One region of the Kitasatospora viridis genome, then DNA from elsewhere that is predicted to be linked to it. Evidence: predicted binding sites of a transcription regulator. Region 1 holds the regulator's gene; each other region holds the start of a gene.
The links. Region 1 encodes HrcA, which represses chaperone genes, less so after heat shock. Its sites were predicted from a motif close to TTNGCACTCNGNNNNNCNGAGTGCNAA; they were not measured.
Positions count from the first base shown of each region.

Region 2: the regulator HrcA is predicted to act here: its motif matches at 6,215-6,241, upstream of FHX73_RS10505 (FmdB family zinc ribbon protein).
Region 3: the regulator HrcA is predicted to act here: its motif matches at 4,490-4,516, upstream of groES (co-chaperone GroES).

Region 1 covers NZ_VIWT01000001.1:4,389,965-4,400,244, forward strand. The annotation lists gene FHX73_RS19720 (AMP-dependent synthetase/ligase) at 1-820, shown strand, start outside; gene hemW (radical SAM family heme chaperone HemW) at 877-2,106, shown strand; gene FHX73_RS19730 (Uma2 family endonuclease) at 2,136-2,672, shown strand; gene FHX73_RS19735 (DUF3097 domain-containing protein) at 2,663-3,493, opposite strand; gene pspAB (PspA-associated protein PspAB) at 3,528-4,112, opposite strand; gene htpX (zinc metalloprotease HtpX) at 4,165-5,088, opposite strand; gene hrcA (heat-inducible transcriptional repressor HrcA) at 5,341-6,537, shown strand; gene dnaJ (molecular chaperone DnaJ) at 6,633-7,775, shown strand; gene FHX73_RS19760 (16S rRNA (uracil(1498)-N(3))-methyltransferase) at 7,863-8,612, shown strand; gene FHX73_RS19765 (S41 family peptidase) at 8,773-10,280, shown strand, end outside.
Region 2 covers NZ_VIWT01000001.1:2,386,779-2,397,058, reverse strand. The annotation lists gene FHX73_RS10545 (SMI1/KNR4 family protein) at 1-829, shown strand, start outside; gene FHX73_RS47135 (lytic transglycosylase domain-containing protein) at 962-1,978, shown strand; gene FHX73_RS10535 (MarR family winged helix-turn-helix transcriptional regulator) at 2,042-2,494, opposite strand; gene FHX73_RS10530 (hypothetical protein) at 2,603-2,953, shown strand; gene FHX73_RS10525 (YrdB family protein) at 2,959-3,288, shown strand; gene FHX73_RS10520 (S53 family peptidase) at 3,463-5,091, shown strand; gene FHX73_RS10515 (hypothetical protein) at 5,203-5,406, shown strand; gene FHX73_RS10510 (hypothetical protein) at 5,433-5,708, opposite strand; gene FHX73_RS10505 (FmdB family zinc ribbon protein) at 5,882-6,202, opposite strand; gene FHX73_RS10500 (MFS transporter) at 6,335-7,633, opposite strand; gene FHX73_RS10495 (potassium/proton antiporter) at 7,932-9,419, opposite strand; gene FHX73_RS10490 (penicillin acylase family protein) at 9,694-10,280, shown strand, end outside.
Region 3 covers NZ_VIWT01000001.1:3,720,944-3,731,223, forward strand. The annotation lists gene tsaB (tRNA (adenosine(37)-N6)-threonylcarbamoyltransferase complex dimerization subunit type 1 TsaB) at 1-407, shown strand, start outside; gene rimI (ribosomal protein S18-alanine N-acetyltransferase) at 404-943, shown strand; gene tsaD (tRNA (adenosine(37)-N6)-threonylcarbamoyltransferase complex transferase subunit TsaD) at 936-2,027, shown strand; gene FHX73_RS16730 (hypothetical protein) at 2,030-2,311, shown strand; gene FHX73_RS16735 (polysaccharide deacetylase family protein) at 2,308-3,258, shown strand; gene FHX73_RS16740 (THUMP-like domain-containing protein) at 3,266-4,441, opposite strand; gene groES (co-chaperone GroES) at 4,658-4,963, shown strand; gene groL (chaperonin GroEL) at 5,094-6,728, shown strand; gene FHX73_RS16755 (LysR family transcriptional regulator) at 6,839-7,834, shown strand; gene FHX73_RS16760 (WhiB family transcriptional regulator) at 7,878-8,192, opposite strand; gene FHX73_RS16765 (response regulator transcription factor) at 8,617-9,228, shown strand; gene shbA (RNA polymerase sigma factor ShbA) at 9,492-10,163, shown strand.

The DNA.
Region 1 (10,280 bases):
GCTGGTCTATGCCAAGATCCGCCAGGCGTTCGGCGGGCAGATGCGCGGCGCGGTCTCCGGCTCCGCCGCGCTGGCCCCCGAGATCGCCTACTTCTTCGCCGGGGTCGGCGTGCCGGTGCTGGAGGGCTACGGCCTGACCGAGACCAGCGCCGGGATCATCGTCAACCGGGTGGAGGACTTCCGGGTCGGCACGGTCGGCGTGCCGTTCAAGGGCAGCGAGGTGCGGATCGCCGAGGACGGCGAGATCCTGCTCCGCGGCCCCGGTGTGATGAGCGGCTACCACAACCAGCCCGAGCAGACCGCCGAGGTGCTGGAGTCGGACGGCTGGTTCCACTCCGGCGACATCGGCGAGCTCACCCAGGCCGGCTACCTGCGGATCACCGACCGCAAGAAGGACATGTTCAAGACCTCCGGCGGCAAGTACGTCGCGCCCAGCGAGGTCGAGGGCAAGTTCAAGGCGGTCTGCCCGTTCGTCAGCAACATCCTGGTGATCGGCAACGGCCGGAACTTCTGCTCCGCGCTGATCACCCTCGACGAGCCGGTGATCATGCCCTGGGCGGCGGAGCACGGCGTGACCGGCAAGACCTACGCCGAGGTGGTCACCTCGCCGCAGGTGCGGGCCCTGATCGAGGACTACGTGACCAAGCTCAACGGCGAGCTGCAGCGCTGGCAGACGATCAAGAAGTTCACCCTGCTGCCCCGCGACCTGGACATCGAGCACGGCGAGCTGACCCCCAGCCTGAAGATCAAGCGGCCGGTGGTCGAGCGGGTCTACGCCGCCGAGGTCAGCGAGATGTACGCGGGCGCCAACGAGGCCTGAGTCACCTCGACCGGTGCGGCGGCCGGAGCACCGCCGCCGTACCGGACAATGGACCCATGCCCTCCGCACTCCCCGACGGCGAACCCCTGCCCACCGACGGCTCGCTGCCCGCCCAGGCCCTGTCCGGCCTCGGCGAGCGGCCGTTCGGCTTCTACCTGCACGTGCCGTACTGCGCCAGCCGCTGCGGCTACTGCGACTTCAACACCTACACCGCCACCGAACTGCACAGCGCCGGCGCGGTCGCCTCGCAGGAGAACTACGCGAGCCACCTGGTCGGCGAGGTCCGGCTGGCCCGCCGGGTGCTCGGGGACGCCGAGCTGCCGGTGCGCACCGTCTTCCTCGGCGGCGGCACGCCCACCCTGCTGCCGGCCCGCGACCTGGTCGCGATGCTCGCGGCGATCCGGGACGAGTTCGGGCTGGCCCCGGACGCCGAGGTGACCACCGAGGCCAACCCGGAGTCGGTCACCCCGGCCTACCTGGCCGAGCTGCGCGAGGGCGGGTTCAACCGGATCTCCTTCGGCATGCAGAGCGCCCGGCCGCACGTGCTCAAGGTGCTCGACCGCCACCACACCCCCGGCCGGCCCGAGGCCTGCGTGGCCGAGGCGCGGGCGGCCGGCTTCGAGCACGTCAACCTGGACCTGATCTACGGCACCCCGGGGGAGTCCGACGACGACTGGCGGGCCTCGCTGGAGGCCGCGATCGGCGCCGGCCCGGACCACGTCTCGGCCTACTCGCTGATCGTCGAGGAGGGCACCCGCCTGGCCGGCCGGATCAAGCGCGGCGAGCTGCCGATGGTCGACGACGACGTGCACGCCGACCGCTACCTGATCGCCGAGCGGGCGCTGACCGGGGCCGGCTTCTCCTGGTACGAGGTGTCCAACTGGGCCACCGACGAGGCCGCCCGCTGCCGGCACAACGAGCTCTACTGGACCGGCGCCGACTGGTGGGGCGCCGGCCCCGGGGCGCACAGCCACGTCGGCGGCACGCGCTGGTGGAACGCCAAGCACCCCGCCGCGTACGCCCGGGCGCTCGCCGAGGGCCGCACGCCGGGCCAGGGCCGCGAGGTGCTGGCCGACGAGGACCGCCGGGTCGAGCGGATCCTGCTCGAACTGCGCCTGGTCACCGGCTGCCCGCTGGACCTGCTCGCCGAGGCCGGCCGCAAGGCCGCCGAACAGGCCCTGGCCGACGGCCTGCTGGCCCCGGAGGCGTTCGCCGCGGGCCGGGCCGTCTTGACCCTGCGCGGGCGGCTGCTGGCGGACGCGGTGGTGCGTGACCTGGTGGACTGATTGTCGTTCCACCGTCTGTGGACAATCGCATGAGCCGGCTGTTCGAGAACTGGGAACCCCCTGAGGGCGTCAAGGCGGAGTTGCTCAGGGGCGAGATCGTGCTCGTCGGTGGGCAGGACGTCGTGCACAACCTCGCGGTCACGGAGGTCCAGAACGGCATCCCCGACGCGCGCTGGCACCGGGTCACGACCCAGGACGTTCTCATCCCCAGCGATGGCAGTGAGCCGCAGCCGGACCTGGTGGTCTGTGATCGTGGTGCCGTTGCGGGCGCAGGGCGGGCTGTGCCCGCCTCCGCCGTCACCCTGGTGGTCGAGGTGGTCTCCAGGAGCAGCGTCGACCGGGACTACCGCACCAAGCGCCACCTGTACGCGGAGGGCGGTATCCCGGCGTACCTGATCGTCGACCCGCTGAGGGGGGGCTGCGTCCTGCTCAGCGAGCCGCGGACGGACGCGCCTGGCGGAGAGCCTGACTACCTGTTGGAGCGGTCCGCCGGATTCGGCGACCCGCTGCCCGTCGACGTCCTCGGCCTGATCTTGGACACCAGCGAGTTCCAGACCTACTCCTGACCCCCCGTCACGAAGTCGATCAGCTCCTCCACCTTCCCCAGCAGGGCCGGCTCCAGGTCCTTGTAGGAGTTCACCGAGGCCAGGATCCGCTTCCAGGCCGCCGGGGTGTCGACGGGCCAGCCGAGGCGGCGGCAGATGCCCTGCTTCCACTCCTCCTCGTAGGGCACGTCGGGCCAGCCGGGGATGCCGACGCTGGCGGGCTTGACGGCCTGCCAGATGTCGATGAAGGGGTGGCCGACGACCAGCACCGCGGAGCCGGTGACCTGCGCGGCGATCCGGTGCTCCTTGGTGCCGGGGAGCAGGTGGTCGACGAGGACGCCGAGCCGGCGGCCCTCGCCGGGGGCGAAGGCGGCGACGATGGCGGGCAGGTCGTCGATGCCCTCCAGGTACTCGACCACCACGCCCTCGATCCGCAGGTCGTCGCCCCAGACCCGCTCGACCAGTTCGGCGTCGTGCCGGCCCTCGACGTAGATCCGGGACTCCCGGGCCACCCGGGCCCGGGCGCCGGGGACGGCGAGCGAGCCGGAGGCGGTCCGGGCCGGCCCGGTGGGCGCGGCGGCCGCCGCGGGGCGGACCAGGGTGACCGGCCTGCCGTCCAGCAGGAAGCCGCGCGGCACCATCGGGAAGACCCGGTGCTTGCCGCGCCGGTCCTCCAGGGTCACGGTCAGCCCCTCGGCGGTCTTCTCGCAGCGCACCACGGCCCCGCAGAAGCCGGTCTCGACCTCCTCGACCACCAGGTCCCGCTCGGCGGCCACCTCGGGCACGGGGACGGTCCGCTTCCAGGGCGGGGTCAGGTCGGGGCCGTACTGCTCGCTGCGCATGACGGTACCTAACCAGACGGACCGTCAGCGCACCTCACAGCCCGGGCGCGCCCCAGACCGGGAACCAGCGGCTGAGGTCCTGCTCGATCCGCAGGTCGTTCGCCAGCATCGCCTTCATCTGGATCTCCAGCGGGCTGTTGCGCCGCTCGCCGCCGCCGGGCATCGGGGCGAACGGGTAGAAGGTGCCGCGCTTGTAGAGGTAGACCAGGGCGAGCGACTGGCCGTCCGCGTTGCGGAAGCCGACCAGCGAGCAGAGCAGCTGCGGCCCGAAGCCGTTGGCCTCCAGCTCGCTGTTGACCGCGTGCAGGTCGTTGACCAGGTCCGGCAGCTCCTCGGGCAGGTGGCGGGCGAGCAGCCAGGAGTACCCGTAGCCGTCCCGGCTGGCCTCCACCGGCACGCCGCCGTCGCCGGTGTCGGCGTCGAGCAGGGCCCGCACCTGGCGCTCCACCTCGTGGAACGCGCCGCCCTCCACCGCGGCGAAGCAGACCGACCCGACCCCGGTCGGGGTGAAGCCGGCGGCGGCCTCCAGGGTCAGCGCGGCGGAGGGGATGCCGAAGAGCTGGTCGAGGTCCGGCTTGACCGGCTTGCTGCGGCCCAGCAGGGCGTCCAGGAATCCCACGGATCGTTGCCTTCCGTTCGTGCGGGTGAGGGGGAGCCGGGTGCGGCGGGGCTCAGTGGCCCAGCTCGGTGGAGATCTTCTCCAGCTGCTTCAGCCGCTGTTCGAGCGTCGGGTGGGTGGACATCAGCTGGGTGCCGACCTCCCGGGCGCTCAGCGCCGGGGCGAAGAAGAAGGCGTTGTACGGCTGCGCCTGGCGCAGGTCCTTGGTGGGGATGGCGCCGATCTGCCCGGTGACCTTGGTCAGCGCGGAGGCCAGCGCGCTGGGCCGGCCGGTGAGCTGGGCGGCGGCGCGGTCGGCGGCCAGCTCGCGGTAGCGGGAGAGCAGCCGGGTGAGCAGGAAGCTGATCGCGTAGACCACCATGCTGACCACCGAGACCAGCACGATCGCGATGGCCGCGTTGTCGTTGTTGTTGTTGTTCCGGTTCCCGCCGCCCCACATGCCGGTGTAGAGCGCGATCCGGGTGATCGCGCCGGCCAGCACGCCGAGGAAGCCGGCGATGGTCATCACCGCGACGTCGCGGTGCGCCACGTGCGAGAGCTCGTGGGCCAGCACGCCCTCCAGCTCCTCCGGCTCCAGCCGGCGCAGCAGTCCGGTGGTGACGCAGACCACCGCGTTCTGCGGGTTGCGGCCGGTGGCGAAGGCGTTCGGCATGTCGTTGTCGGCCACCGCGACCCGGGGCTTGGGCATGTCCGCGAGCGCGCAGAGCCGGTCAATGGTGCCGTGCAGCTGCGGGTACTGCTCGGGGGTGACCTCGTGCGCGCCCATCGCGCGCTGGGTGATCTTGTCGCTGAACCAGAACTGGGCGATGAAGAGCCCGCCGGAGATCAGCACGATCAGCGGCCAGGCGCCCTTGAGCAGGACGATCAGGACGCCGGTGAAGCCGACGTACAGGAGCCCGATCAGGAACATCGTGGTGACCATCCGTCCGGTCAGTCCACGATCGGGAGCAAAACGGGTGTGGGGTCCGGCCGACATGTCTGCTCCTTGAAGTCCATCCGTGGTGACTGATACCGATGCTGCCACTTCGTCCGCCCGGGAGCACCCACCTCGGGTGGGTCGACATCACGTGATCCGCGCGGCATCCCGCGACAGGGCGTTCCTGCCGTCGGACCCGGGCCTTACACTGGCAGGTACGGTTTTGGCACTCCTGCGTGCAGAGTGCCAGCCGAACCACGGACAGTGCAGGACCTGGCACCTGGACAACGCGCGAAGAGGGAGGTGCGTGCCATGTTCGACGAACCCGAATCCGACCCGCGTCCGACCGGCCGCGAACCGGCGCCCGGCGGCCAGTCGGCCGCCGCGGACCCGGGTGCCCCGGCGCCGGGCCGCCGGGCCGCCCGCCCGTCGGCCGGCCGGGCCGTGCGCGGCGCCGCCGCCCGGGCCGCCGAGCCCGGCGCGCTGGCGCTGGCGCTGGACGACCGCAAGCTCGCCGTGCTGCGCGCCATCGTGCAGGACTACGTCGGCACCGAGGAGCCGGTCGGTTCCAAGGCGCTGGTCGAGCGGCACAACCTGGGCGTCTCCCCGGCCACGGTGCGCAACGACATGGCGACGCTGGAGGAGGACGGCTACATCCAGCAGCCGCACACCAGCGCCGGCCGGATCCCCACCGACAAGGGGTACCGCCTGTTCGTGGACCGGCTGGCCGAGGTCAAGCCGATGAGCGCCCCCGAGCGCCGGGCGATCCGGCACTTCCTGGACGGCGCGGTCGACCTGGACGACGTGGTGGCCCGCACCGTGCGGCTGCTGGCCCAGCTGACCCGCCAGGTCGCGGTGGTCCAGTACCCCTCGCTGACCCGTTCGACGGTCCGGCACGTCGAGCTGGTGATGCTGGCCCCGACCAAGGTGATGCTGGTGCTGATCACCGACACCGGCCGGGTCGAGCAGCGCATGGTCGACTGCCCGGCGCCGGTCCGCGAGACCACCCTGGGCGACCTGCGGGCCCGGCTGAACGCCCGGGCCGGCGGCCGCCGGTTCCCGGACGTGCCGGCCCTGGTGGAGGACCTGCCGGCCTCCTTCGAGCCGGCCGACCGGCCGATCGTCTCCACGGTGCTGTCCACCCTCTTCGAGTCGCTGGTCGAGCAGAACGAGGAGCGGATCATGCTGGCCGGCACGGCCAACCTGACCCGCTTCGGCCACGACTTCCCGCTCACCATCCAGCCGGTGCTGGAGGCGCTGGAGGAGCAGGTGGTGCTGCTCCGGCTGCTCGGTGAGACCAACGACGGCGGCATGACGGTCCGGATCGGGCGCGAGAACGACTACGAGGGACTGAATTCCACTTCGGTCGTCTCGGTCGGTTACGGTTCGGGCGATGAAAGCGTGGCCAAACTCGGAGTGATCGGGCCGACCCGGATGGACTACCCCGGAACCATGGGGGCGGTCCGGGCGGTCGCCCGCTACGTGGGGCAGATCCTCGCGGAGTCCTAAGTAAGCGGAGTCCTAGTAAGACGAGTCCTAGCAAGACCCAGTCGTAGCACAACCCAGAAGCAGCATTTCTAGAGGCGGAACAAGCGGAGTCATTGGTGGCCACGGACTACTACGCGGTACTCGGCGTCCGACGGGACGCGGGGCAGGACGAGATCAAGAAGGCGTTCCGGCGCCTGGCCCGTGAACTGCACCCGGACGTCAACCCGGACCCGAAGACGCAGGAGCGGTTCAAGGAGATCAACGCCGCCTACGAGGTGCTCTCCGACCCGCAGAAGCGCCAGGTCTACGACCTCGGCGGCGACCCGCTCTCGCCGAACGGCGGGGGCGGCGCGGGCGGCTTCGGCGCGGGTGCGGCGGGCTTCGGCTTCTCCGACATCATGGACGCCTTCTTCGGCGCCGCCGCCGGCCAGCGCGGGCCGCGCTCGCGCACCCGTCGTGGGCAGGACGCGATGATCCGGCTGGAGATCACCCTGGAGGAGGCGACCTTCGGCACCACGAAGGAACTCCAGGTCGACACCGCCGTCACCTGCACCACCTGCAGCGGCGAGGGCGCGGCCCCCGGCACCACCGCGCAGACCTGTGACATGTGCCGCGGCAAGGGCGAGGTCTCCCAGGTGACCCGCTCCTTCCTGGGCCAGGTCATGACCTCCCGCCCCTGCCCGCAGTGCCAGGGCTTCGGCACCGTGGTGCCGACCCCGTGCCCCGAGTGCGCGGGCGACGGCCGGGTCCGGGCCCGCCGCACCCTGACCGTCAAGATCCCGGCGGGCGTGGACAACGGCACCCGGATCCAGCTGGCCGGCGAGGGCGAGGTCGGCCCCGGCGGCGGCCCGGCCGGCGACCTCTACGTGGAGATCGCCGAGACCAGCCACCCGACCTTCCAGCGCCGCGGCGACGACCTGCACTGCACGGTCACCATCCCGATGACGGCCGCCGCGCTCGGCACCCAGGTGCCGCTGCAGACCCTGGACGGCCCGGAGGAGCTGGACATCCGGCCCGGCACCCAGTCCGGCCAGTCCATCCCGCTGCACGGCCGCGGGGTCACCCACCTGCGCGGGGGCGGCCGGGGCGACCTGATAGTGCACGTCGAGGTGCAGACGCCCACCAAGCTCGACGCCGAGCAGGAGGACCTGCTGCGCCGGCTCGCGGTGCTGCGCGGCGAGGAGCGGCCGTCCGGCCAGTTCGCGCCGGGCCAGCAGGGGCTGTTCTCCCGCCTGAAGGACGCCTTCAACGGCCGCTGAGCGCCCGTGCCGGGGGCCGGAGGTGGGCTGACCGCCCGCACCGGCCCCCGTGCCGTTCCCCCCACCTCCCCACCGGAAAGCCGAGCCATGACCGCACCCGTCTTCGTCGTCGCCACCGACCGGCTGACCGCCGCCGCGCCGGGCGCCCTGGTCCGGCTGGACGGGGCCGAGGGCCGGCACGCCGTGGCCGTGAAGCGGCTGGAGCCGGGCGAGCCGCTCACCCTGACGGACGGCCAGGGCCTGGGCGCGCACGGCACGGTGGCGGCGCTGCACGGCAAGGACGCGCTGGACGTCGAGGTGGCCGAGCTGCGCGCCGAGCCGGCGCCGAGCCCGCGGATCACCGTGGTGCAGGCGCTGCCCAAGGGCGACCGGGGCGAGCTGGCGGTGGAGACCATGACCGAGGTCGGGGTGGACCGGGTGGTGCCCTGGTCGGCCGCCCGCTGCATCACCCAGTGGAAGGGCGAGCGCGGCGCCAAGGCGCTGGCCAAGTGGCGGGCCACCGCGCGGGAGGCCGGCAAGCAGTCCCGCCGGCTGCGCTTCCCCGAGGTGACCGAGCCGATGACCACCCGTCAGCTGGCGCCGCTGCTGGCCGGGGCGCAGTTCGCTGCGGTGCTGCACGAGGAGGGTGCCGAGCCGCTGGCCGCCGCCGCGCTGCCGGCCGGCGGCGAGCTGGTGCTGGTGGTCGGTCCGGAGGGCGGGGTCAGCCCCGAGGAGCTGGCCGCCTTCGCCGAGGCCGGGGCCCGCCCGTTCCGGCTCGGTCCCTCGGTGCTGCGCACCTCGACCGCCGGGGTGGCGGCCGGCGCGCTGCTGCTCGGGCGCACCGGGCGCTGGTCCTGACGGGCGCTGGTCCTGACGGGCCGGCCGGGCGGCCCTGACGGTCCGTTCGGCCTCCGGTTCGACGCTGCGTCAAGCGCGCGACCGGGCAATCCTTCCCCGGGGCCGAGAAGCTCCCGGTAACCGGTGGTCCCGGCCCGGCCGCGGTGCATAACCTGACGAGGTGACGGACACCGAGAGCACCCCCACCGGCGGCGCCTACCTGCGCCATCCCCATCTCCACGGCGATCTGCTGACCTTCGTCGCGGAGGACGACGTCTGGCTCGCGCCGCTGTCCGGCGGCCGCGCCTGGCGGCTGACCGCCGACCGCTCACCGGTCTCCCACCCGATGTTCTCGCCCGACGGCCGGACCATCGCCTGGACCTCCACCCGGGACGGCTCGGCGGAGATCCACACCGCCCCGGTGGACGGCGGCGAGGCCCGCCGGCTGACCCACTGGGGCAGCACCACCCGCACCCTGCTGCGCGGCTGGACCCCGCAGGGCGAGCCGATCGCGATCACCACCGCCGGCCAGCCGACCAGCCGTCAGGCCTGGGCGTTCGCGGTGCCGCTGGACGGCGGCAGCCCGCGCCGGCTGCCCTACGGGCCGATCGGCGCGCTGGCCCAGCAGCCGGACGGCGACCAGGTGCTGCTGCTCTCCGCCTACAGCCTGGAGCCGGCCCGCTGGAAGCGGTACCGCGGCGGCACCGCCGGCAAGCTGTGGATCGGCCGCACCGGGGGAACCTTCGAGCGCGTCCACGAGGAGCTGGACGGCAACATCGACTCGCCGCTCTGGGTCGGCGGCCGGATCGCCTTCCTGAGCGACCACGAGGGCTGCGGCCACCTCTACTCCAGCCTCCCGGACGGCACCGACCTGCGCCGGCACACCCCGGACAGTGGGGGCACCTCCCGGCCGAAGGCCGGGGGAGACTTCTACGCGCGCGGCGCGAGCACCGACGGCACCCGGGTGGTCTGGCACAGCGCCGGCGACCTGTGGCTGCTGGACTCGCTGGACGGCGACGCCCGCCCGCGCCGGCTCGACGTCACCCCGGCCGGCCCGCGCACCGGCCGCCGCACCTTCCCGCTGTCCGCCGCCGGCCGGGTGGAGACCGCGTCGCCGGACGCCACCGCCCGGGCCGCCGCCGTGGTGGTCCGCGGCACCGTGCACTGGCTGACCCACCGGGAGGGGCCGGCCCGGGTGCTGGAGGACACGCCCGGGGTGCGGGCCCGGCTGGCCCGGGTGGTCCCGCCGACCACCGAGGACGGCCCGCAGGGCGCCCTCTGGGTGACCGACGCCGAGGGCGAGGACGCCCTGGAGCACGCCCCCGAGGTGCACGGCGCCGAGCGCCGCCGGCTGGCCGCCGGCCGGCTCGGCCGGGTGCTGGCGCTGACCGTCTCGCCGGACGGCCGGCTGGCGGCCGTCGCCGCGCACGACGGCCGGGTGCTGCTGGTGACGCTGGCCGACGGTTCGGTCCGCGAGCTGGCGCACAGCCGGGACGGCGAGGTCAGCGGCCTGGCGTTCGCCCCCGGATCGGATTGGCTGGCCTGGTCGCAGCCGACCCTGGGCCCCTGGTCGCTGCGGCAGATCATGCTGGCCGAGCCCGCCAGCGGCACCGTCGTCGAGGCCACCCAGCAGCGCTTCCACGACACCTCGCCGGTCTTCACCGCGGACGGCCGCCACCTGGCCTTCCT
Region 2 (10,280 bases), 2.0 Mb from region 1:
CGGCTCGCTGCGGATGGATCCGGCGCAGTTCCTGGAGCCGGGCGACCAGGGCGTGGTGGCGGCCGTGCTGGCGTCCGGTCCCCGCTTCCACGGCGAACTGCTGCGGACCCTCTGGGACTTGGTGCGTGACGAGGGCTCGCGGCCGGTCTTCCGCCGGCGGGCGGCGCGGTGCCTGGGCGAACTGGGCGCGGCCGAGCGGCAGGCGGCGCAGGAGTGGCTGGTGCAGCGGTCGCAGGAGGCGGCCGAGCCCGCGGCGGTGGCGGCGGCGCAGGCCGGACTGCGCGCGGAGGTCGCCGAGGTGTGGACGCGCATCGAGGCCCACCTGGCCGAACACGCCCCGGGCGTGCTGGAGTCGCTGGGCGGGCCGGCGGGTGCGGCGGAGGTCGCCGAGCTGGAGCGGGAGTTGGGGATGCCGCTGCCGGTCGACTTCGCGGCCTCCTGCGCGCGGCACCGCAGCGTGCACCTCGGCGGGGTGCTGGGCTTCGACGTCGAACATGCCGACTTCCGGAGCCTGGTGGTGACCCCGGGTGCGCCGATGGGCGAGCCCGAGGACGCCGAGGAGGGCGAGGTCCGGTGGACCGAGGACGACTGGCGGGAGGGGTGGCTGGCGGTGGGCCACGAACCGGACGGCTCGGTCATCGCCCTCGACCTCGACCCGGGGCCCGACGGCGTGCGGGGGCAGGTGATCTACGCCGACCAGGGGATCGCCCCGGGCGCCCACGTGATGGCGGAGAACTGGCTGGCACTGCTGCGCACGTTCGCCGACCGGCTGACGGCCGGCCACTACCCGTACCTGCCGGAACAGCGGGCGCTGACCGAGCGGTCCTGAGCCCGGGGGAGGGCGGCCGACCCGGCGGATGCGTCGTCAGCCAACGAGTGGGTCTCCGTGCGGCACCGGGCCGCTGGATGCGGCGAACCGGTGGGTAGGCTGGGCCGACTTCTTCACAGAGCCGGGGGGACCATGCGCATCACCACGGGACAGAAAGCTGCTGCGGGGCTGATCACGCTCGCCGTGGTGGGGGCCGGCAGCGCCTACGCGCTGACCGGGGGCTCCGGGTCGAGCAGCCCGGAGCACGTGACCGTGGCGGACGCGCCGACCTCGGTCGCGGCCGCGAGCACCACCGACTCGGCGAGCGCCACGCCCACCGACTCGGCCTCGCCCTCGGCCTCCGCTTCGGCCTCCGCCTCGCCCTCGGCCTCCGCGTCGGCCTCCGCCTCGCACAGCGCGAGCCCGACCCGGGGAGCCACGCCGAGCGCGACCCGCGGCGGCTCGGGCGCCAACCCCGCGCCGACCGCCGCCAAGCCGCAGCCCGCCAGCGCGCCGCCCGCGCCGGTCGCCAAGCCCGGCCCGGTCGCGCCGCAGCCCCCGCAGATCGCGCACACCCCGCCGGCGCAGAGCGGCTGCGCGCCCAGCTTCACCGGGACCAACGCCGCCACCGCCGACGTCTCGGCCGCGCTCGCCACCGCGGCCGGCAAGCCGCGCACGCTGAACCTGAGCGCCGGCGGCACCGACAAGATGCCGGCGCTGCCGATCAGCCTGGTCAAGGCGATCGCCTGGCAGGAGAGCGGCTGGAAGTCGGCGATCCTGGCCTGCGACGGCGGGATCGGCACCATGCAGATCATGCCGGCGACCGTGACCTGGATGAACGGCAAGTTCGGGACCGCCGACGACGTGCACACGCTGGCCGGCAACACCGACCTCGGCGCCGAGCTGCTGGACGAACTGGTCGCCTACTACGGCGATTCGGCGTTCGGCGGCAACTACGACCTCTCGCCCGACCCGGTGACCGGCAAGACGCCGCTGCTCGACCTGGTGATCGCCGCCTACAACGCCGGGGCCGGCGCGGTGCACTACACCACGGCGACCGACCCGACCACGGGCGCGGTGGTCGGCACCGAGCAGATCCCGAACCCGAGCTACGTGGCCAACGTGAAGGCCCTGATGGGCAACTGCCCCTGCCAGGTGCAGAAGGGCTGACCGCCCGACGGATCCACGAACGGCACCGGTGCTCGACGCACCGGTGCCGTTCGCGTTTCCCGGCTACTCCTCGACCGGCAGGCCGGCCTCGTGGGCGAGCACGCCGAGCGCGTGCCGCAGCGACTCGCGCTCGGCGGGGGAGAGGGCGGCGGCGAGCTCCGCGTCGATGGCGTGCGCCTGGGCGGCGCACTCGTGCAGCAGCTCGCGGCCGTCCTCGGTGAGGGCGAGGATCTGGCGGCGGCGGTCCGCGGGGTCGCGCTCGCGCTGCACCGCGCCCAGTGCCTGCAACTGGTCGGCCATGCTCACCACCAGGCTCGGTGCCACGCCCATCGCCTGTGCCAGTTCCAGCTGCGAGGGGGCCGCGCCGCCGTCGAGGGCGGCCAGCAGGGCGACGTGCTTCGGCTTGAGCCCGCGGTCCTCGATCGCGGCGGTGAAGCGGGTGGTGGCGATGGTGCCCAGGGTGCCGAGCCGGAAGGACAGCGACGAGGTCAGCGAAGGGGGGTTGACGGCGCTCATGGCCGCGATACTATCTCTACCGAATCATTCAGAGCTCGAATCATTTGGAGTGTGTTTGATATGGGTGGGACGGGGACGGGCGCGGGGTCGGGGCCGGGCGGACCGCTGGTGATCGCCAACGCGGCGGGTGCGCTGCTCTCGATGGCCTCCTGCGTGGCCGGGCTGGTCAACCCGGGCATCGGGCTGCCCGAGGGGGAGCCGGTGACCGGCGGCGTGCGGTTCTACGCCGAGGCGTACGGCGCGCGGGCGCTGCCGCTCGGCGCGATGGTGCTCCAGCAGCTGGTGCGCGGGCGCGGCGGGCGGGTGCTGCCGGCGGTCCTGCTGCTCGCGGGTGCGGTGCAGGCGGGGGACGCCGCGATCGGGGTGCGCACCCGCAACCCGGGGATGGCGCTGGGGGCGGGAGCGCTGGCGGTGCTGCACCTGGAGACGGCGCGTCGGTTCGCCCGGAGTGCGCGGTGATCCAGATGCTGCGGATGGCCGATGACACGCTCGCCTTCCTGCTCGAACTCGCCGTCTACGCCACGGCCGTGCGCTTCGCGCTGACCCGGTGGCCGGCCGGCCCCCTTCGCTGGGCATCGGCCCTGGCCCTGCCGGTCGGCTACGCCGTGGTCTGGGCGCTGTTCGGCGCGCCGGGTGCGGTGCTGCCGCTGCACGGAGTGGTCCGGGCGGTGCTGGACCTGCTCTGGTTCGGCAGCGCGGCCGTGCTGCTGCGCGCAACGCGTTTGCCGCGCACGGCCGTTGCCTTCGCCGTGCTCTACCTGCTGACCACCGCCGGGCACCTGGCGCTGTCCTGATCGGCGACGGGGCGGGGCGGCCCCGACGGCACCTCAGGTCACCGGAGGACACCGGGCTGACATCTGATGAGCAGGGGATACCTCTCTTTTGACGGTGCTTCGACAAATTTACGGTGGACGGCATCCGACCCCAGCTGCCCCCGTCAGCTGATCCCCCGTAACAGGAGGACCCCTGTGAAGTCCCGTCTCCGGCCGGTCATCGGTCTGCTCGCCGCCCCGCTGCCGATCATCGCGTTCGCCGCCGCACCCGCGTTCGCCGCCCAGCCGGCCACCGTCGAGGTGAAGGGTGACGTGGTGGCGGCGGTCGCCCACTCCGCCCGCACCGGGAACGTCGCGGCCGACCAGCCGATATCCGTGGCCGTCAACCTGGCCCAGCGCGACACCGCCGGCCTCGACACCTTCCTCGCCCAGGTGACCGACCCCGCCTCCGCGCAGTACCAGCACTACCTGACGGTCAGCCAGTTCGCCGACCGGTTCGGTGCCAGTCCCGAGGCGGTGGCCAAGGTGACCGGCTACCTGAAGGCCCAGGGGCTGCAGGTCGGCGAGGTGACGGCGAACCGGCTGACCGTCGAGGCCAGCGGCACCGCCGCCCAGGTGCAGCGGGCCTTCGGCACCAGCCTGGCCACCTACCGGGACGGCAAGGACGGCCACGGCTACTACGCCAACACCAGCGCCCCGGTGCTGCCCGCCGACATCGCGAGCGTGGTCACCGACGTCTCCGGCCTGAACGACTACGCCCGCTACCAGCACTTCGGCCAGGCCAACCCGGCCGCCAAGGCCAAGGCCCCGACCGGCCTGAGCCCGGCGACCGCGCGCTCCGCCTACAACCTCACCAGCCCGATCAGCGCCGGCTACAACGGCAAGGGCAGCACCGTCGGCCTGCTGGAGTTCTCCGCGTTCCAGCAGTCCAACATCTCCGCCTACGACAAGTACTACGGCCTCTCGGTGAGCGCCCCCAGCGTGGTCGCGGCCGGCGGCGGCACCACCGACCTGTCCGGTCAGGACGAGGTGGAGCTGGACATCGAGGTGGTCCAGGCGCTCGCGCCCGGCGCCACCGTCAAGGTCTACGAGGCGCCGAACAGCGACGCCGGCGAGACCGCCGTCTACGCCAAGCTGGTCAGCGACAACGTCCCGGTGGTCTCGATCAGCTGGGGCACCTACGAGGCCGGCGAGACGCCGAGCAACCGCACCGCGGTGGACGCCGACCTCAAGGAGGCCGCCGCCCAGGGGCAGTCGGTCTTCGCCGCCTCCGGTGACAGCGGCTCGGACGACGCCGGCAACGGCGGCACCTCGGTCGACTTCCCGGCCGCCGACCCGTGGGTGACCGGCACCGGCGGCACCACGCTGAGCCTCTCCGGCAGCTCGTACAGCAAGGAGACCGCCTGGTCCGGCAGCGGCGGCGGCATCTCCTCCTACTTCGCCACCCCGAGCTTCCAGACCCCGGTGAACAAGGGCGGCTTCCGCACCGTGCCGGACGTCGCGGCCGACGCCGACCCGGCCAGCGGCTGGGCCATCTACACCGGGGGCTCCTGGAACGAGTTCGGCGGCACCAGCGCGGCGGCGCCCAACTGGGCCGCCTTCGCCGCCGACTTCAACAGCGAGGCGAAGGCCAAGGGCAAGGCCTCCTTCGGCTTCGCCAACAGCCGGATCTACTCGCTGGCCGGCTCCTCCTCCTACTCCTCCGCCTTCCACGACGTGAAGTCCGGCAACAACGGCGCCTACAGCGCGGGCACCGGCTACGACAAGGTCACCGGCTGGGGCTCCTACAACGGCGCGAACTTCCTCTCCGCCTCGCTCGGCTGAGCCGCCGGGCACCGCGGTGCTCCCGCCGGGGGCCGGGCCGTCGCCCGGCCCCCGGCGGCCGTCCCGGACCGACCGGCCCACGACGCCGCCGGTCGGTCCTACCCTGGACGGATGACCGAGCAGCCCGAACCCACCCCGGAACAGCAGCCCGCGAAGCCGGCCGAGCCGGTGCGACCCGCCGGCACGAAGATCGTCTTCGGCGACCCGCTGGCCCGCCAGACCAGTGACGACACCGACGCCGCCTGGGGCGAGTCCTCCGGCGGCCGCGGCCTGGATTGGTACCTGAGCCAGCGCCCGCCGCACCACGGCGACTGAGCCGGGGCCGACCGACCGGCCCGCGCTCACGGCGGTCCGCTGACGCAGAGCAGCCGACCCGTCGTCAGCAGCAGCGAGTGCGGCGGTCCGGCGGCCAGCGCGGCGGTGGTGCAGACGACCAGCCCGGCGAGCGCGGCGCCGCAGCGGTGCGGCACCGCCCGTCGCAGCCGGTGCCGCCCGCCGCCGCCCCGGCGGATCGGGCGGAACTCGGGCACCACCCGGCGCGGCGGCAGCGGCCGGGGCGCGGGCACCGGCGGCCGGTGGTGGGTGCGGCGGTGGCGGGGGGCAGTGGTTCCGTTCATGGCGCCAGCGTCGCGGTCCGGCGCGGCCGCGGGAAGCGCCACCATCGAACCTGTGGACAACCCCGGGGCTGTGGACAACGCAGGCACACCCCCGGCACCTCCCCGGCACGCACGAAGGCCCCCTGGGAACAACCCAGGGGGCCTTCGCGAAAGATCGCGCAGCGGGCCGCGCGTCAGCTCGTCGAGGTCGAAGTCGAGGACGACGAGGGCGACGACGCCGAGGGCGAAGCCGAGGAAGAGGAGGACGACGCGGCACCCGAGCCGGACGTCGACGGGGCGGCCGAGCCCGAGCCCGAGGACACCGAGCTGCTCGACGAGGAGCGGCTGTCGGTGCGGTAGAAGCCCGAGCCCTTGAAGACCACGCCCACCGCGGAGAAGACCTTGCGCAGGCGACCCTCGCAGTTCGGGCAGACGGTCAGCGCCTCGTCGGTGAACTTCTGGACCACCTCAAGGCCGTTGCCGCACTCGGTGCACTGGTACTGGTACGTGGGCACTGTGTCTTCCTCCTGGCACTCTCGCCTGATGAGTGCTAACGACGGTCCATGATGCGGCATTCCGTCGGAACAGTCCAGCGTGATCGCTCCGACATGGTCAGTGAGCGGTGATCACTGACGACCGACTGGTGATCAGTCGACCGCCGACCACGCCGGCGCCCCGGCCGTACTGCCGCTCCTGGCAACGGTACGGCTCGCGGACCCCGGAGAGCTGAGCAGACGGCGCAACGTGACCAGGGCCACCAGGCCGGCGCCGGCCCCGGCGAGCGGCATCAGGAAGCCGAGCGACGGGCCGGAGAGGTCGATCAGCAGGCCGGCGACGGTCGAGCCGATCGCCAGCCCGAGCCCGATCGCACCGGTCAGCCAGGTGAAGGCCTCGGTCTTCGCCCCGTCCGCGACCAGCGTCTCGACCAGGGTGTAGCCGGTGATCAGGGTCGGCGCGATGGCCAGCCCGCAGACCAGCCCGGCCACCGCCAGCGCGGTCAGGTTGGGCATCGCCCAGAGCATCGAGCAGCCGAGCACCAGCGCCGCGTAGCTGATCAGCAGCCGCTGCTGGGCCGAGCGCCGCCAGTCGGCCATCCCGTAGGCGACCCCGGCGAGCATCGAGCCGCCGGCGAAGACCCCGTAGACCACCCCGGCCAGGCCGCCCTGTCCGGCGTCGGTGGCGAAGGCGGTGACCGAGACCTGCATGCCGCCGAAGACGGTGCCGACGCCCAGGAAGCACCCGGCCAGCAGCCGGACGCCGGGGGAGGCCAGCGCGGAGACCCGCCGGGCCCCGGGCACGGCCGGGTGGCGGGTCGGCGCGGTGGCCCGCTGGGCGGCGAAGAGCAGGCCGCCGACCACGGTCAGCGCGGCCTCGGCGATCAGCGCGGCGGCCGGTGCGACGGCGGTGGCGATGGCACCGGCCAGCACCGGGCCGATCACGAAGGTGAACTCGTCGGTGACCGACTCGAAGGCGAACGCGGTGTTCAGGTGGGCCGGCCGGTCGGCCAGCCGGTTCACCCAGCGGGCCCGGACCATCGCGCCGATCTGCGGCACGCTGGCGCCGGCCGGGGCGGCGGCCAGGAAGAGCGTCCAGGCCGGTGCGTGCCCGAGCGCGAGCGCGATCAGCGCGCTCACCGAGACGGCGTGCACCAGCACGACGGGCAGCAGCACGGCGGCCTGGCCGATCCGGTCGGAGAGCCGGCCGGTGACCGGGCCGATCACGGCCTGGGCGGTGGCGGCGGTGGCCGCCACGGCGCCGGCGATGCCGTAGGAGCCGTCGGTGTGCAGGACCAGCAGGACGATGCCCAGGCTGAGCATCGCGTAGGGGAGCCGGGCCACGAAGGCGGGCGTCAGGAACGTCCACGCACCGGGGGTGCGCAGCAGGGAGACGTAGCCGATCCGGGCCGGTGCGGTGGTGGTGTCGTCGACCGTTGGGCGGGCCGCCACGGTCGGTCCTTCCTGCTGCCTGGTAGCGACCGCCGGGGTGCGGGTGGTCCCGGCGGCGCCGAGAGTCGTCCTCTCGCGCCTTGACCGGGGTTGATACCGGGCCCACCGGCGGCCGGTCTCCTGGAAGCGGGCGCCGCACGGTGGACCACAGCCGCCGAGCGGTCGCGCCAACTCTGCATCAGGCAGAAAAGTGCGGGTGTGGGTCAATCACTACTGGAAAGCCATATTACTGGGGTACTGGTGAGTACCGCCTTCGATTCTACGGGTGTGTCAAGTGTTCACCCTCACGTAACGCGGATCACTGCCGGCCCTGCAGCCAGCCGGCGAGCTTGCCGCCCCGGTCCACCGCGCGCAGCCGCGCCTCGGTGGCCTCGCCGGCCTCGTCGGTGGTGACCACCAGCAGCTCGTCGCCGGCCCGCAGCACGGTGGCCCGGTCCGGCACGAAGCTGCTGCGCTCGCGGACCACCAGGGTGACCGCGGCCCCGGCCGGCAGCCGCAGCTCGCTCACCTCGACGCCGGACATCCGCGACTGCGGGGCGAGCGAGACCGAGAGCAGCCGCCCGTGCAGGTGCTCCAGCGGGGCCGACTCGATGCCCAGGTCCTGGCCGAGCGCGCCCTCGCCGATCCGCAGCCGGCGGGCCAGCCAGGGCAGGGTCGGGCCCTGCACCAGGGTGAAGACGACCACCAGGACGAAGACGATGTTGAAGCCGTCCTGGGCGTGCGGCACGTCGGCGACCAGCGGGATGGTGGCCAGCACGATCGGCACCGCGCCGCGCAGCCCGGCCCAGCTGAGCAGCGCCTGCTCGCGCCAGGGCAGCTTGAACGGGGTCAGCGTGAACACCACCGAGAGCGGCCGGGCCACCAGCACCAGGACCAGCCCGATCACCAGCGCCGGCACCACGGCCGAGCCCATGGTGGCGGGCGTGCAGAGCAGGCCGAGCAGCACGAACATGCCGATCTGCCCGATCCAGGCGAGCCCGTCGGCGAAGCCGCGCACGGCCGGGCCGTGCGGCAGCTTGGCGTTGCCGAGCAGCACCGAGCAGACGTAGACGGCGAGGAAGCCGGAGCCGTGCAGCAGCGCGCCGGCGGCGTACGCGAGCGAGGCGAGCGCGAGCACCGCGATCGGGTAGAGGCCGGAGGCGGGCAGTGCGATCTGCCGCAGCCCGTAGGCGCCGAGCTTGCCGACGGCCAGGCCGACCGCGGCGCCGATCGCCAGTTCCGCGAGGATCGTGCCGAGCAGCACGTACCAGGAGTCCAGCGGGCCGGTGGTGGCGAAGGCGACCACCAGGATCACCACGGGCGCGTCGTTGAAGCCGGACTCGGCCTCCAGCAGGCCGCTCAGCCGGGACGGCAGCGGCACGGTGCGCAGCACCGAGAAGACGGCGGCCGCGTCGGTCGAGGAGACCACCGCGCCGAGCAGCATGGAGAGCCGCCAGTCCAGGCCGCAGAGCAGGTGGGCGCCGGCCGCGGTGACGAAGACGCTGATCCCGACGCCGACGGTGGCCAGCACGGTGGCCGCCGGCATCACCGGCTTGATCTCCTGCCAGTTGGTCTTGAGCCCGCCCTCGGCCAGGATCACCACCAGGGCCGCGTAGCCGAGCACCTGGGTGAGCTCGGCGTTGTTGAAGGTGACGCCGAGTCCGTTCTGACCTATCGCCATGCCTATGCCGAGGTAGAGCAGCAGGCTGGGCAGTCCGGATCTGCTGGCCAGGCGCACCGCGACCACCGCGACGAGCAGGATCGCGGAGAACTCCAGCAGCAGCTTGTTCAGGTGGTCGACGGTCACGCAGGGGCTCCTCGATGTCTCTGATGGGCAGGGAGGGGTCTCTGTGGAAGAGGTGCACTTCGGGCGGCGACGGTGACGCGAGTGCGGGCGGGCAGGATGACACAAGATCAGCTGGTAAATCGTTACCAGTGCTAACATTTTACCTTATCTTTGCAGTGCTTCTCACGGGGGGTCAGCACACCGCACCGCGTGTGCTGGCCCGGGCAAAGCGGCTCACCCGCGCCGGGTAGGGTCCGTGGGGTCAGTTGCCCCGCTCCCTGCACCTAGGACCGAGATGCCCCGCTCTCGCCGCTCGAAGAAGTTCCGGCGCGCCCGACTGCTCTTGCTCGTTCTGGTCGTGCTCCTGGTGGCCGGCACTGGCGCCGGCGGCTGGTACGCCGTGAACACCGTGCGCGCGTCCTTCCCGCAGGTGAGCGGCACCATCCAGGTGCCGGGGCTGTCCGCCGCGGTGGACGTCAAGCGGGACGCGCAGGGCATCCCGCAGATCTACGCCAACACCCCCGAGGACCTCTTCAAGGCGCAGGGCTACGTGCAGGCCCAGGACCGCTTCTGGGAGATGGACGTGCGCCGGCACATCACCGCCGGCCGGCTCTCCGAGATGTTCGGCTCCAGCCAGGTGAGCACCGACGCGCTGATCCGCACCATGGGGTGGCGCGACGTGGCGCAGCAGGAGTACGACACCCAGCTGAGCCCGGACACCAAGCGGTACCTGCAGGCCTACTCGGACGGGGTGAACGACTGGCTGGGCAAGCACCCGGGCGGGGCCGGCGCCTCGCTGGAGTACGCGCTGCTCGGCACCGCCAACAGCTCCTACAAGCCCGAGCCGTGGACCCCGGTGGACTCGGTCGCCTGGCTCAAGGC
Region 3 (10,280 bases), 670 kb from region 1:
GCCACGCGCTCGGCCTGCCGGTGCACGGCGTGTGCAGCCTGGACGCGATCGCCCACCAGGCCCGCACCGGCGGCCTGACCGGCCCGTTCACCGCGGCCACCGACGCGCGCCGCAAGGAGGTCTACTGGGCCGACTACGACGCGGACGGCCGGCGCACCGCCGGCCCCGCCGTGGACCGGCCCGGCGACCTGGAGGTCCGCACGGCCTCGGTCGGCGCCGGGGCACTGCTCTACCCCGACACCTTCCCCGGCGCGGGCGGCCCCGAGCACCTCTCGGCCGGCGCGCTCGCCGACTTCGCGGTCGCCGAGCTGGCGGCCGGGCGCGAGCTGCTGCCGAACGCGCCGCTCTACCTGCGCCGGCCGGACGCTCAGGTGCCGGCGGGCTACAAGGCCGTGCTGCCGGCGTGAGCGAGCTCACCGAGGGGCGGGGCAGCGGGCCCGGTACGCGCGGCGCGCGGCTCGCGCTGCGGCCGATGCGCTGGTGGGACATCGAACCGGTGATGGAGCTGGAGCACCAGCTCTTCCCGGAGGACGCCTGGTCGCGCGGCATGTACTGGTCCGAGCTGGCCGACGCGCACCAGGGCGGCAGCCGGCACTACACCGTCGCCACCGACGGGGACGGCGCGATCGTCGGCTACGCCGGCCTGATGGCCGTCGGCGCCGAGAGCGACGTGCAGACCATCGCGGTGGCCGAGCAGCAGCAGGGCCGGGGCCTCGGAGCGCTGCTGCTGGAGGACCTGATCGCCGAGTCGGCCCGGCGCGGCTGCGCCGAACTGCTGCTGGAGGTGCGGGTGGACAACACCCGGGCCCAGCGGCTCTACGAGCGGTACGACTTCGCCCCGGTCGGCATCCGCCGCGGCTACTACCAGCCGGCCAACGTCGATGCGCTGGTGATGCGCCTCGACCACCAGACGACGAACCACACCGAGGAAGACCATGGCTGACGAACCGCTCGTCCTGGGCATCGAGACCTCCTGCGACGAGACCGGCGTCGGCATCGTGCGCGGCACCACGCTGCTCGCCGACGCGGTGGCCTCCAGCGTCAACGACCACGCGCGGTTCGGCGGGGTGGTGCCGGAGATCGCCAGCCGGGCCCACCTGGAGGCGATGGTCCCGACCATCCAGCGGGCGCTGGACACCGCCGGGATCAAGGCGAGCGACCTGGACGGCATCGCGGTCACCGCCGGCCCCGGCCTGGCCGGCGCGCTGCTCGTCGGGGTCAGCGCGGCCAAGGCCTACGCCTGGGCCCTGGACAAGCCGCTCTACGGGGTCAACCACCTCGCCTCGCACATCTGCGTGGACCAGCTGGAGCACGGCCGGCTGCCCGAGCCGACCATGGCGCTGCTGGTCTCCGGCGGCCACTCCTCGCTGCTGCTCACCAGCGACATCACCAGCGACGTGCGCCCGCTCGGCGCCACCATCGACGACGCGGCCGGCGAGGCCTTCGACAAGGTGGCCCGGGTGCTGGGCCTGGGCTTCCCCGGCGGCCCGGTGGTGGACCGGATGGCCCGCGAGGGCGACCGCAAGGCGATCCACTTCCCGCGCGGCCTGAGCGGACCGAAGGACCCGGAGTACGACTTCTCGTTCTCCGGCCTGAAGACCGCGGTGGCCCGCTGGGTGGAGGCCAAGCGGCGGGCCGGCGAGGACGTGCCGGTCGCGGACGTCGCGGCCTCCTTCCAGGAGGCGGTCACCGACGTGCTGACCCGCAAGGCGGTCAAGGCCTGCAAGGACAACGACGTGGACCACCTGATGATCGGCGGCGGGGTGGCGGCCAACTCCCGGCTGCGGGCGATGGCCGAGCAGCGCTGCGAGCGGGCCGGCATCCGGCTGCGGGTGCCGCGCCCGGGCCTGTGCACCGACAACGGGGCGATGGTGGCCGCGCTCGGCGCCGAGATGGTGTGGCGCAACCGGGAGCCGTCCGCGCTGGACCTGTCGGCCGACTCCTCGCTGCCGCTCACCGAGGTGTCGATCGCCGCGCCGGTCCACACCGACGTGCACGGCGAGGCGTACCGCGCGCTGGGGAAGTAGCGGTGCGGGCGGCGATGTGGGAGGCCCGGGCCGTCGACGGGCGCGGGGCCGAACTGCTCGGCTGGGCCCGGGAGCGGCTGCTGCCGGCGCTGGCCGGGGCGAGTCGGCTGGAGCTGCTCAGCGCGCCCGGTGACCGGGTGCTGGTGATCGCCTGGTGGCCGGAGGGGGTCCAGCCGGGCGCACCGGTGGAGCCGCCGGCCGAGTTGCTGGCGCGTCCGGTCCACCGCTGGTCCTTCCGCAGCGAGTATGTAGTCTCGGAGCAGCCTGCCGAATCGGACAGGTGACCGCTCGTCAGATCACCAGACAACAGCACCGGGGAGAGCACGGCACCGTGAAGACCGAGTCCAGGAGCCGTGCCACGGCCGTCGCCGCCGGCGCCCTCGCGCTGATCGCCGTGGTGAGCGGCTGCTCCAGCAGCTCGTCCGGCGGCGGGGCCAACGCCGCCCCGGCGCCCACCGGCGCCGCAGCCGACAACCCGTCAGCGGGCGCCTCCCCGGCCGCCCCGGGCAGCCCGGCGGCCGGCGGCGCCGTCTCGGCGGCCGCCTGGGCCAAGTGGAAGCTCCAGCCGCTGCCGGCCCCGCCCGCCCCGCCCGCCGACAAGCCGATCAAGCTCACCAAGACCGGCCAGGTCCCGGTCTTCAGCTCGGTCCCCACCACCGACAAGGTGGTCTTCGTGACCATCGACGACGGGCAGGAGAAGGACCCCAAGTTCATCGACATGATGAACGACCTGAAGATCCCGATCACCATGTTCCTGATGGACGACGCGATCAAGAGCGACTACGGCTACTTCAAGCCGCTGCAGGCCGCCGGCAACTCCATCCAGAACCACACCCTGCACCACCCGGCGATGAGCACCAAGACCTTCGACCAGCAGAAGCAGGAGGTCTGCGGCGACCAGCAGGTGCTGACCAAGGAGTACGGCACCGCGCCGTTCCTGTTCCGCCCGCCCTACGGCGACGGGGCCAACACCGCCAACCTCAACAACGCCGTGCAGCAGTGCGGTCCGCGCGCCGTCGTGCTCTGGCGCGAGACCATGCAGATCCACGACATGCAGTACCAGGGCGCCAAGCAGCTCCACCCTGGCGACATCATCCTGGTCCACTTCCGCGGCCCCAAGGACCTCAAGGGCGAGACCATGACCGAGATGTTCGGCGAACTGCTCAGCCGGATCCAGGAACAGGGCTTCGCGGTGGCCCGCCTGGACGACTACATCCAGCCGCCGAGCTGAGCCGGGGTCAGACCGGCAGCCCGCGCCCCAGGAGCATCATCGGAGCCGTTCCGATCCGGGTGAGCACGATCACCGCGGAGTTCACCCCTTCGGGGCGGAGCTTCTTCCGCAACTCGTCGGGCTCGACGGCGAAGCCGCGCTTCTTGATGGTGAGGGTGCCGAGTTGGCGCTCGCGGACCAGGGCCCTGAGCTTCTTGACGTTGAACGGGAGCACGTCGGTGATCTCGTACGGGGTGGCGAACGGGGTGCGGGTCAGGGTGTCGGAGGTCAGGTAGGCGATGTGCGGGTCGAGCAGGGTGGCGTCGCCGAGGAGTTCGGCGGTCTCGGCGACCAGGTGGGCGCGGATCACGGCGCCGTCCGGCTCGTAGAGGTAGCGGCGGACCGGGCCGGCGGCGACGTCGGGCAGCCGGCCGCCGGTGAGGGTGTGGCCGCCGGGCAGCAGGGTGGCGCGGTGCGGGTGTTCGGCGCCGGTGCCGAACCAGAGGACGGCCTCCTTGACGTCCCCGCCGTCCGAGACCCACTCGGCCTCGGCGTCCTCGGGGACCGCCTCGTGCGGGATGCCGGGGGCCACCTTGAGCGCGCCGAACCGGGCGGAGCGGCCGGCCCCGATCGCCCAGGAGAGCGGCGGGGAGTAGGCCTCGGGGTCGAAGATCCGGCCCCGGGCGCCGCGCCGGGCCGGGTCGGTGAAGACCGCGTCGAAGCCGCTGGTGTCGGTCTCGGTGACGTCCGCGCGGCGCACCTCGATCCGGTCGGCCAGGCCGAGCGCGGCGGCGTTGGCGGCGGCCACCGCGCAGGTGAGCGGGTCCCGGTCGACGGCCAGCACGGAGATGCCGGCCCGGGCCAGCGCGATCGCGTCGCCGCCGATCCCGCCGCACAGGTCGGCCAGCCGGCGCACCCCGAGGGCGGCGAACCGGGCGGCCCGCAGGTCGGCCACGCTGCTCCTGGTCGCCTGTTCGACGCCGTCGGGGGTGAAGAACATCCGCTCGGCGTCCGCGCCGAACTTCGCGCGGGCGCGCTGGCGCAGCCGTTCCTGGCCGATCGCGGCGGACACCAGCTCCGGCGGGTGCGCCCGGCGCAGCCGGGTGGCCGCGGCGAGTTCCGCGTTCGGGGTCAATCCCCGGACCTCGTCCAGGAGTTGGCGTCCCTCGTCGGTGAGCAGTGCGTCGAAGTTCTCGGTGTCCACCAGATGATTGTCCCGGTGGTCCGGCTGGTGAAATCGCCGGGCGCGCCGTTGGCACTCTGGTTGACTGAGTGCTAACCGCCGCCTATGGTCGTTCTTGGCACTCCCCCCTGGGGGAGTGCTAACGCGACGATACCGGTCTGACCCCCGCGACGGCAGGCTCGGAGCTTCGCCCCTACCTGTTAGACAACCCCGTAATCTCCGAAGGGGAGCTCGGACGTGACCACCAGCAGCAAGGTTGCCATCAAGCCGCTTGAGGACCGCATCGTGGTCCAGCCGCTCGACGCCGAGACCACCACGGCCTCCGGCCTGGTTATCCCGGACACCGCCAAGGAGAAGCCCCAGGAGGGCGTCGTCCTGGCCGTCGGCCCGGGCCGCTTCGAGGACGGCCAGCGCCTTCCGCTGGACGTCGCCGTCGGCGACGTCGTCCTGTACTCGAAGTACGGCGGCACCGAGGTGAAGTACCAGGGCGAGGAGTACCTCGTGCTCTCGGCCCGCGACGTTCTCGCCATCATCGAGAAGTAAGCGTCCCGGCGGACCGATAGTCCGTCACCCGGCCCCGCCCCGGATCCGTGTCCGCAAAGACAGGGGCCCGGGGCGCGGCTGTTTGGCTCCACGCACGTCACGTAACGCAGATACCCCGAGGAACGGAATCATGGCGAAGATCCTGCAGTTCGACGAGGACGCCCGCCGCTCGCTGGAGCGCGGTGTCAACAAGCTTGCCGACACCGTCAAGGTGACCATCGGTCCGAAGGGCCGCAACGTCGTCATCGACAAGAAGTTCGGTGCCCCGACCATCACCAACGACGGTGTCACCATCGCCCGCGAGGTCGAGCTGGACGACCCGTACGAGAACCTCGGCGCGCAACTGGTCAAGGAGGTCGCCACCAAGACCAACGACGTCGCGGGTGACGGCACCACCACCGCCACCGTGCTGGCCCAGGCGCTGGTCAACGAGGGTCTGCGCAACGTCGCCGCGGGTGCCGGCCCGGCCGCCCTGAAGAAGGGCATCGACAAGGCCGTCGCCGCCGTCTCCGAGCACCTGCTCTCGGTCGCCCGGGAGATCGAGGGCAAGGACGACGTCGCCGCGGTCGCCAGCCTCTCCGCCCAGGACCCGCAGGTCGGCGAGCTGATCGCCGAGGCGATCGACAAGGTCGGCAAGGACGGTGTCATCACCGTCGAGGAGTCGAACACCTTCGGCGTGGAGCTGGACTTCACCGAGGGCATGCAGTTCGACAAGGGCTACCTGTCGCCGTACTTCGTGACCGACCAGGAGCGCCAGGAGGCGGTCCTGGAGGACCCGTACATCCTGATCAACCAGGGCAAGATCTCCTCGATCCAGGAGCTGCTGCCGCTGCTGGAGAAGGTCCTGCAGGCCGGTGCCTCCAAGCCGCTGCTGATCATCGCCGAGGACGTGGACGGCGAGGCGCTGTCCACCCTGGTGGTCAACAAGATCCGCGGCACCTTCAACGCGGTGGCCGTCAAGGCCCCCGGCTTCGGTGACCGCCGCAAGGCGATCCTGGGCGACCTGGCCACCCTGACCGGCGGCACCGTGATCTCCGAGGAGGTCGGCCTCAAGCTCGACCAGGCCGGTCTGGACGTGCTCGGCACCGCCCGCCGGGTCACCATCACCAAGGACGAGACCACCGTCGTCGACGGTGCCGGTGACTCCGAGGCCGTCGCCGCCCGGGTCGCCCAGATCAAGGCGGAGATCGCCAACACCGACTCCGACTGGGACCGCGAGAAGCTGCAGGAGCGCCTGGCCAAGCTGGCCGGCGGCGTCTGCGTGATCAAGGTCGGCGCCGCCACCGAGGTGGAGCTCAAGGAGCGCAAGCACCGCCTGGAGGACGCCATCTCCGCGACCCGCGCCGCGGTCGAGGAGGGCATCGTGGCCGGCGGTGGCGCCTCGCTGGTGCACGCCGCCAAGGTGCTGGACGGCGGCCTGGGCCTGTCCGGCGACGAGGCGACCGGTGTCGCCGTGGTCCGCAAGGCGCTGCACGAGCCGCTGCGCTGGATCGCCCAGAACGCCGGCCTTGAGGGCTACGTCATCACCCACAAGGTCGCCGAGCTGGAGTCGGGCTTCGGCTTCAACGCCGCCACCGGCGAGTACGGCGACCTGGTGAAGGCCGGCGTCATCGACCCGGTCAAGGTCACCCGCTCGGCGCTGGAGAACGCCGCGTCGATCGCCTCGCTGCTGCTCACCACCGAGACCCTGGTGGTCGAGAAGCCCGAGGACGACGCCGAGGCGGGCCACGGCCACTCGCACGGCGGCCACGGCCACTCGCACTGACGCACGGCACAGCAGGGCAGAGCACGGCTCCGGACGGCCCGGCGCCCCCGCTTCGGCGGGCGGCGCCGGGCCGTCCGGCCGTTCGGCGCGGGCCGTCTACCCTGGGGCGCATGATCGAGGCACGGCATCTGAGGGTCCTCCGCGCGGTGGCGCGCACCGGCTCGTTCTCCGCGGCGGCCCGCGAGCTCGGCTGCACCCAGCCGGCGATCAGTCAGCAGATGAAGGCGCTGGAGAAGGCCGTGGAGCTGCCGCTGGTGGTGCGCTCCGGGCGCGGGGTGCAGCTGAGCGAGGCCGGCGAGGTGCTGCTCAAGCACGCCTCCGGGATCCTGGCCGGGCTGAGCGCCGCCGAGCAGGAGGTGGCCGCGATCGCCGGGCTGCGGGCCGGCCGGGTCCGGCTGGTCTCCTTCCCGACCGCGAGCTCCACCCTGGTGCCGCCGGCCGTCGCCCGGCTGCGGGGCGCCCATCCGGGGGTGCGCGTGTCGCTGGTGGAGGCCGAGCCGCCCGAGTCGCTGGCGATGCTGCGCGGCGGTGAGTGCGAGATCGCGCTGGCCTTCCGCTACCCGGACGGTGCCGGGCCGGCGGTGCCGGCGCACGGGGCCTCCCGGGCGGCCCGGGCCCAGGCGGTGCTGGCGGCGGCCGAGAGCAGTGCCGCCGGGGACTGGTCCGACCTGGTGGTCCGTCCGCTGCTGGACGATCCGATGGTCGGGCTGCTGCCGCCCGGGCACCCGCTGGCCGGCCGGGACGGCGCCGAGCCGGTGCGGCTGGACGAGCTGGCCGGCGAGCAGTGGATCGCGGGCTGCCCGCAGTGCCGCGGGCACCTGGTGGAGCTGTGCGGCCAGGCGGGTTTCGAGCCGCGGATCGACTTCGCCACCGACGACTACCCGGCGGTGGTCGGCCTGGTGGCGGCCGGGCTCGGTGTGGCGGTGCTGCCGGGGCTGGCGCTCTCGGCGGTGCGGCCCGGCACCGTGGCGGCCGTGCCGGTGCACACGGCGGCCGGCGGGCCGGCCCGGCGCGAGGTGGTGGCGCTGACCCTGCCGGACCTGGCCGAGGTGCCGGCCGTCGCGCTCATGCTCGACCGGCTCGCCGAAACGGCGGCCGGTCGGTAGCGGCGGGGGCGCCCGCAAGCAGGAACGTTTCGTCAGGCCCGCCTCACTGACGGACGGTCAGCGGGACCTCGACCGCGCGGTGCCGGGCGCGGCCCTGCAGCTCCTCGCGCTCGTCCTCGGTCAGCCCGCCCCAGACGCCGTACGGCTCGCGGACCGCCAGCGCGTGCGCCGCGCACTGGGTGCGGACCGGGCAGCGCATGCACACCTCCTTGGCGCTCTGCTCGCGCGAACTGCGGGCGGCGCCGCGTTCGCCCTCCGGGTGGAAGAAGAGCGAACTGTCCACGCCGCGGCACGCGGCGGAGAGCTGCCAGTCCCATAGATCAGCGTTCGGACCGGGGAGTCGGGAGAAATCTGCCATGGCTCATTTCCCTTCGAAGAGGGTTCCGTGCGGCGAGGCTGCGAGGCGCCGGGGTGGACACCTGGAAATATGACTTACGGCTGTCTACGGGACAAGTCACCCACAGACTCACGTAACAGTCAATGATCGTACAAAAGCTATAAAAACGGACGAACCGGGCAAGAAGGAAGTCGGCCGGGCTGTGGCAATCGGGTGGCAGCGGTCCGCGGTGGCGCGCTGGGTTGTGCGCCCTCCCCGGTCGATGAGCGCAAAAGAGCGGTGTGCACCCCGCGATGCGGCTGATCAGTGATGGGTCGGCCACGTACAGTGGTGGAGATGGCCCTGAAGGCCGTAACTCATTCGAGTGACGGTCGTTGGAAGTGCGGAGAGTGTTCGTACCAGCCAGGAGGCTCAACGTGACGCGGATCAGCTGCGGAGGACGGTCATGACTTCCGTTCTCGTTTGCGACGATTCACCGCTTGCCCGGGAGGCGCTGCGCCGTGCGGTGGCGACCGTGCCGGGTGTCGACCGGGTGACCACGGCGACCAACGGTGAGGAGGTCCTGCGCCGCTGGGTGGCCGACCGTTCCGACCTCGTACTGATGGACGTCCGGATGCCCGGGCTCGGCGGGGTGGAGACGGTGCGCCGGCTGCTGTCGGCCGACCCCGGCGCCCGGATCATCATGCTCACCGTCGCCGAGGACCTGGACGGGGTGGCCCTCGCGGTGGCCGCCGGCGCCCGCGGGTACCTGCACAAGGACGCCTCCCGGGCGGAACTGCGGGCCACCGTGACCCAGGCGCTGGCCGACCCGACCTGGCGGCTCGCGCCGCGCCGGCTGCGCAGCCCCGACATGGGCGCCGCACCGACCCTGACGGCCCGTGAGATCCAGGTGCTGGAGGGGATGAGCCACGGTCGCAGCAACGCCGAGATCGGTCGTGAGCTGTTCCTCTCCGAGGACACCGTGAAGACCCACGCCCGACGCCTGTTCAAGAAGTTGGGCGCGTCCGACCGGGCGCACGCGGTGGCCCTGGGCTTCCGCTGGGGCCTGGTCCGCTGACGGCGGGCGCACGGGGGAGTCGCGCCCCTTCCCCGGTCGGCCGGGGAGCGGGGCGCGCCGGTTCCCGAACCGGTGGCGATTCACGGGGGAGGGCCTAGGTCGTTCGGCGGTGGAGGCTGCACCATGGAGGGGTGGAGCACGATGGCGGCGGGAGCGGGGGTGGCTCGGTGACGGCGACGGACGACGCGGCAGCGGATAACGTTCCGGTGCACAACTCCGGACGCGGTGCGACGTTTCCCGACTCGACCAGGCACCATGGACCGATGCGTGACGACGAGCCCGACGACGACCGCGGAACGAGCGATCTGCCGTCGGCCGAGCCGGAGCCCCGAACGGGTGGGCGCCGCCGGTCGGCGGGCACGGGGACATCGCCGCTGGTCGCCGAGCTGGTCTCGGCGGCGGTGCGCGGAGAGGGCCCGGCGACTGACGCACTGTTGGCCTACGTCCACCCCCTGGTGCAGCGCTACTGCCGCGGTCGGCTGGTCCGGCTGCCCGGCGGCGCCCGGCACCACGTGGACGACGTGGCCCAGGAGGTCTGCGTGGCGGTGCTCTGCGCGCTGCCGCGCTACCGGGACGAGGGGCGGCCGTTCGAGGCCTTCGTCTACTCCATCGCCGCGCACAAGATCGCCGATCTGCAGCGGGCCGCGATGCGCGGGCCCGGCTCCACGGTGATCCCGCCGGACGACATGCCCGAGGTGCCGGACGAGGCGCTCGGCCCGGAGGAGCGGGCGCTGCTCAGCAGCGACGCGGCCTGGATGCGCGAGCTGCTGTCCAATCTGCCGGCCCGTCAGCGCGAGCTGGTGCTGCTGCGGATCGCCGCCGGACTCTCCGCCGAGGAGACCGGCGAGATGCTCGGCATGTCGCCGGGCGCGGTCCGGGTGGCCCAGCACCGGGCGCTCAGCCGGCTGCGTGCGCTGGCCGAGGAGTCGGCCTGAGGCCGTGACCCCGGGCCGGTGGAATCGGTAGGCCGGGGGCGCGGTTGTCAAGAGGGCGCGTCGCACGCGCTCCGAGTGCCAGTACCATGGGGTATCGGCGCCTGGACAGGTTGCCAA